2 linked regions of the Metabacillus sp. KUDC1714 genome follow. The protein of the gene in region 1 binds, or shares a complex with, the protein of each later gene. Links are inferred from orthologs where the notes say so. Each region holds a gene or a part of one and is shown in the gene's direction. Other genes may lie near its edges.

Region 1 (3,264 bases):
AATAATCGAATAAATTGTAAAGAGCTAACCACAGCAGGGTCTGCACCAATAGTTGAAGCTGTTAACACCATCTCGACAAGACCACCTGGTGCTAAGGATAACATTGCTGTTGCTATATCTAAATCAGTTAATAACGTGAACAGATACCCTAAACCAAAACTTGCTCCTATTAAAATTATTGTTGTCACAAAATATAAGCCACAATACTTCCCACCTTGTTTCAAATCATTAAATGTAATCATCAAACCAAAGCCAATCCCTATTGTCAGTTGTGCAAAGACCATAAAAACATCATGGAATATAGGTAGTGAAACACCAATAATGTTCAAAATCGCAGTTGTAAGGAGTGGCCCGATAACAAAAGCGGCAGGTAGCTTAGTTCTAAATAACCAGCCTACAAAACCAGCTAAAAAGAATCATCCAAACGAAAAAATGCTTGCTTGATTTGTATTAGCATGAGTTAAATGAATGCCTGACTGAGGCTCAAACATATGAAGGATCGCAAAGGGAACGAAAAATACGACGGTTAGTAGTCTTACAGTTTGAAAGATGGTTACAAGTGATGAGTTCGCATTTAGTGATTCACTCGCCGCTACCATTTCTGTTAGTCCTCCTGGTATTGAAGCAAAGATACTTGTATTTTTATCAATATTCACAAATCTACTAATCAATAAACCATTTAATACGCTAATGATTATAAGTAAGACAGTTGTTAATAAGAAAGGTAATACATATGGTCCCACTGAAATAAAGGTTTGTTTTGTAAAAGATAGTCCAAACGAAATTCCTAAAATGATAAATGATCCATTTTTTAATAAGATTGGTTGAAGTAGACTAGTCTGACTAACGAATATTGATCTCCAAACAATAAGAAATGTCATTGGACCAAGAATCCAAGCAAGAGGAATATGACAAATACTAAATATAAGGCCACCACAAATACCTAATAGGTATGGAAACAGGATATTGTAAAGTTTTTGAAACATAGGATTCCCCCAGTAATGATCTGTCTTGTTATTTTACCATACTCCTTATCAATATCTTATTGATGTGTCTATATTAAAGTATGCAAAATATGTAGTCTGTAAAAAATTAGTTTTATTTTATTGTTTGTATATAGCAGGGCATCTGTATAAAGTAAAGAAATTATGGTACGATTTTGTTAGCTTGGATTCTGCATGAAATGATTCAAATAATAATAAAATAGTCAAACAAGAAAAGCAGTTGTCTTGTAATATAAAAGGCATTATGTTTTCTAGTTAGCGGAGGTAATACATATGAAAAAGGAATTTGCAGTTATTGGACTTGGTCGTTTTGGTGGCAGTATTTGTAGAGCTCTTAGTGAAGAGGGTTTAGAAGTTATGGCTATTGATATGGACGAAGATAAAGTAAATGAGTTTGCGAATGTTGCTTCACATGCTGTGGTAGGAGACACCACAGATGAAACTGTATTAAAAAGTCTTGGTATCCGCAATTTTGATCATGTAATTGTTGCAATTGGTGATAATATACAAGCAAGTATATTAACGACATTAATTCTTAAGGAATTAGGTGTTAAGGATATCACAGTAAAAGCTACGAATGATTACCATGAAAAAGTTTTATCTAAAATAGGTGCAGATCGGATTGTTCATCCTGAACGAGATATGGGGAAACGTATTGCTCACAAAATAATTTCAAACAATGTATTAGATTATTTAGAGCTTTCAGATGAGCATAGTATCGTTGAGATTGTTGCAAATGAGCGACTTCATGGAAATTCAATCATTGACCTAGATATTCGAGCAAAATATGGAATTAATATTGTCGCTATGAAAAGAAACAAAGATATTATCGTATCTCCGCAAGCAAATGAGATCATTAAGAAAAATGACATCCTGATTGTTATAGGCGCAGATACAGATATAAATCGTTTTGAAAAACGGTTATTAGGAGATTAAATGGCAGTCATTTGACTGTCTTTTTTCATAAAAATCCAACTGCCAAATTTATGAAAATACACAATGCGAAGAAGGACTATGCTAAATAAAACAGAGTGAGAAAGACATTTTCAGTCATTCTCACTCTGTTCATGTAATATTTGTGAAATTATACTTCCATAATAATCGGTAGGATCATTGGACGGCGTTTTGTTTTTTCATATAAGAAAGGTGCTAATGTGTCTGTAATTTCATTTTTAATCTCAGACCATTGGCTAGTACGTCGTTCCATGATTTTATTTAAATGCTTAGTAATAAGCGATTGAGCATCGTTAATAAGATCTCCAGATTCACGCATATATACGAAACCACGAGAGATGATATCAGGACCTGCAGCAATTTTAAAGTCTTTCATATTAATGCTAACAACTACAATTACAAGTCCTTCTTCAGATAGTATCCTACGGTCACGTAATACGATGTTACCAATGTCACCGATTCCACTACCATCAATATAAACAGAGCCAGATGGGATTTTACCAGCGACACCAACCTCATTGTCTCCAATAGCTAATACTTCACCGTTATCCATAATAAAACAGTTTTCAGCTTCTACACCACAATCTACTGCGGTTTTAGCGTGCGTTTTTTGCATGCGATATTCACCGTGGATCGGCATGAAATATTTAGGTTTCATTAAACGGAGCATAAGCTTTTGCTCTTCTTGGCTACCGTGTCCAGAGGTGTGGATATCGCTCAAAGGACCATGGATAACTTCTGCACCAGCACGGTAAAGCTGATTAATTGTTTTACTCACGCTAAGTGTATTACCTGGTATTGGTGATGAAGAGAAAACAACATTGTCTCCTGGGATAATTTGGATTTGTCTATGTGTGCCGTTAGCAATACGAGAAAGGGCAGCCATTGGCTCACCTTGACTTCCTGTACATAAAATCGCTACTCTGTGAGCAGGCATGCGATTAATTTCATGTGCATCAACAAACGTATCTTTTGGACAGTTGATATATCCTAAATCTTGTCCAATCTGAATAGCAGCTTCCATACTTCTTCCAAATACAGCAATTTTACGACCATGAGTAACAGCTGACTCTACTACCTGTTGAAGGCGGTGAATATTGGAAGCAAATGTAGCGAAAATAATTCGACCATCAACTTTTCGGAAAATTTCATTGATGCTTTCACCGACTCGTCTTTCTGACATAGTAAAATTAGGGACTTCACTATTTGTGCTATCAGATAATAGACAAAGTACACCGTCACGACCAATTTCTGCCATTTTCGTTAAGTTTGCAGGTTCACCGACCGGTGTAAAATCAAATTTAAA
Region 2 (3,259 bases), 190 kb from region 1 along the record:
TTACTAATTTTTAGTGCTGTAATTGGATTTACAGGTTCGTTTATGTCATTAGCAATGTCTCGATGGATGGCAAAAATGATGATGAGGGTCCAAGTTATAGATCCTTCAGCATCTCTTTCATCAATTGAGCGTGACTTAGTAGATAGAGTTCATCGTTTGTCTAGAGCAGCAGGGTTAACCAAAATGCCTCAAGTAGGTATTTATCAGTCACCAGAAGTAAATGCATTTGCTACAGGTCCTTCTAAACGTCGTTCACTTGTAGCTGTTTCAACTGGATTATTACATGAGATGGATGATGCTGCAATTGAGGGTGTTATTGCTCATGAGGTGGCACATATCGCTAATGGAGATATGGTGACAATGACTTTATTACAAGGGATCGTCAATACATTTGTTGTCTTTTTTGCTCGGATTGCAGCTTGGCTAGTCACTCGTTTTGTAAGAGAAGATATTGCGCCAATTGTTCATTTTATTGCAGTAATTATATTTCAGTTGGTATTTTCAGTGTTAGGAAGCCTTGTTGTTTTTGCCTTTTCAAGATATCGTGAATTTCATGCAGATAGAGGTGGAGCAGACTTAGCTGGTAAGGACAAAATGATTCATGCTCTTCGTTCATTAAAACACTATACTGGGCGTGTAAGAGATGACCAAGCTTCACTATCAACATTGAAAATTAATAGCAAAAAGGGACTGTCATTATTTTCGACACATCCGGATTTGGATGATCGAATCAGTCGACTTGAAGCAAAATAATCGTTTAGGGGTGATTTATAAGTGGTAGTTACTTATAAGTCATCTTTTTTTATTTTTTTATAGGAAATAAAATAAAGTAATAGACTCGAGTAATCCAATTTGTGAAAAGAACTTTCCATAATCTATGCAATTTTCTAAAATTAAAGTATTATTGAAAAGCACTTTAATTTTGTTCGTTTTTTCTTTATGATAGAGGGCATACATATTTTATAGTGTCGTTATGACGTTAAAGCAGTTTTTATGATAGGAATGAATGAAAATGAACAAATGGAAGCTACGTTTGCAATCATTAACACCCGTACAATTAATCGTATCTTATTATTTTATAGCTGTTACAGTTTCTGTTATTTTATTAAGTTTGCCTGTAGCGCATAAGCCTGGTGTGGAATGGTCGTTTATTGATGGCTTGTTTACGGCTGTTAGTGCTGTAAGCGTGACAGGTCTTACTGCTATTTCAACATCTGATACATTCAGTGTACCTGGAATTTTTATATTGATTTTTGTTCTACAATTTGGAGGCATAGGTGTTATGTCTCTTGGTACATTTGTCTGGCTAATCATGGGGAAGAAGATCGGCCTAAAAGAACGACAATTGATCATGACAGATCAAAACCAAACCAATCTGAGTGGCATTGTAAATTTGATAAGACAAATAATCGGCTTAATTCTATTAATTGAATTAACAGGCGGGATCATCTTAGGAGTCTATTTCCTGAACTATTTTGAAACATGGCAGGAAGCTTTTTTACATGGGATTTTCACATCGGTTAGTGCGACGACGAACGGTGGTTTCGATATTACCGGACAATCTATGATCCCATTTGCAGACGATTATTTTATCCAATTTATAGTTATCATTTTGATTATACTTGGAGCAATCGGGTTTCCAGTATTAATCGAGGTAAAGGACTTCTTATTTAACAAAAATAAAAAATATCGATTTTCCTTATTCACTAAGATTACATCAATCACTTTTTTCTCATTAGTTATAGGTGGAACAATTGCTATTGCATGCTTAGAATATTCTTATTTTTATAAAGGGATGGTATGGCACGAAACATTGTTTTATTCGTTGTTTCAATCTACAGCTACTAGAAGTGCTGGGTTAGCTACAATGGATGTTAGTATGTATACTGAACCAACTTTACTCGTGATTTGTGCATTAATGTTTATTGGAGCCTCGCCAAGCTCAGTAGGTGGTGGGATACGGACAACAACTTTTGCTTTAAACCTTTTATTTCTTTTTCATTTTGCAAGAGGAAATAAATCAATTAAGATCTTTAAACGTGAGTTACACGAAGAAGATTTAATGAAGTCAGTTGTGGTGACAATGATGGCGATGTTAATATGTTTTTTCGCTGTTGTCATATTAACAATCACAGAACCATTTTCATTGACTGAAATTTTATTTGAGGTATGTTCAGCGTTTGGAACAACTGGACTTTCTATGGGAATTACACCTGATTTAAGTACAGTAGGAAAAGTAGTGATTATGATATTAATGTTCATTGGTAGAATTGGGATTTTATCATTTTTATATTTATTAGGCACAAAAGAAAGAAAAGATAATTACCATTTTCCAAAGGAAAGAGTTATTATTGGATAAAACTTATGAAGGTTGACGTACTCGTCAATCCTTTTTTTATGAAGACAATTAGGCAGAATCTCTGTTAATTTAAAATCACTATGATATACTTTCTTGGTACAATATGTAAAGTGGAGGGTGGATGATGAAAAAACATTGGATTGGTTTATTATTTTTATTATTTTCGATGATGGCACTAAGTGCTTGTTCAGAAACTCCGACAGCAGGTGACCGTTTTTCTAAATACATAGAACTATGGAATGATCAAAAGTTTTCTGAGATGTATGACATGCTGACAACGAGCACGAAGGGAACGATAACAAAGGAAGAATTCACCAGTCGCTACAAAGATATTTATGATGGTGTTTCAGCATCTAATCTAAAAGTAACTTTTAAGCAGCCAAAAGAGGAAGAAAAACAAGGTGATCTTGAAGAGGTTGAGTATCCATTCTCTCTTCAGATGGAAACACTAGCAGGAGAAGTTTCTTTTGAGCAAGATGTTAAATTAAAGAAAGAAAAAGTGGAAGACGGTGAAAACTGGTTTATTACTTGGTCACCATCGATGATTTTCCCCCAACTTGAAGAAGGAGAAGAAGTAAGAGTCTCGAGTTCACCAGCTGCAAGGGGGCAAATTTTCGATCAGAATGATAAAGGACTTGCAGTTAACGGAGTAGCAAATGAAATCGGCATTGTTCCAGGAAAGTTACCTGAAAACAAAGCTGAAGCCCTTGCAAACATTGCTAAATTATTAGAATTAGATGTATCAGAGATTGAAGAAAAATTAAATCAATCATGGGTCAAGCCGGAATTATTTGTTCCTATTAAAAAGATCGACGCTACTAATGAAATACTTTTGAACCAATTAATTGCTTTACCATCAGTGCAAAATAAAAATGTCGCTTCAAGGGTTTATCCACTTGG

Evidence for each region.
Region 2: HUW50_RS18890 (region 1) and HUW50_RS18015 share a complex: the UniProt entries of both Bacillus subtilis proteins name them as parts of the ktrCD complex. The link is inferred for Metabacillus sp. KUDC1714 from one-to-one orthologs.

The regions. Positions count from the first base shown.
Region 1 is NZ_CP055263.1:4,115,294-4,118,557, forward strand. The notes cover bases 187-3,108. They hold HUW50_RS18890 (potassium channel family protein), read left to right. Parts: upstream 187-1,277; coding sequence 1,278-1,940; downstream 1,941-3,108. Other genes in these bases: rnjA (ribonuclease J1), read right to left, coding at 2,089-3,108. Outside these bases: more of rnjA, read right to left, coding at 3,109-3,264. UniProt on the Bacillus subtilis protein: Catalytic subunit of the KtrCD potassium uptake transporter. The 2 major potassium transporter complexes KtrAB and KtrCD confer resistance to both suddenly imposed and prolonged osmotic stress.
Region 2 is NZ_CP055263.1:3,924,056-3,927,314, forward strand. What follows is about bases 266-3,182. They hold HUW50_RS18015 (TrkH family potassium uptake protein), read left to right. Parts: upstream 266-1,006; coding sequence 1,007-2,359; downstream 2,360-3,182. Other genes in these bases: htpX (protease HtpX), read left to right, coding at 266-753; HUW50_RS18020 (penicillin-binding transpeptidase domain-containing protein), read left to right, coding at 2,481-3,182. In the rest of the region: more of htpX, read left to right, coding at 1-265; more of HUW50_RS18020, read left to right, coding at 3,183-3,259. UniProt on the Bacillus subtilis protein: Integral membrane subunit of the KtrCD potassium uptake transporter. The 2 major potassium transporter complexes KtrAB and KtrCD confer resistance to both suddenly imposed and prolonged osmotic stress.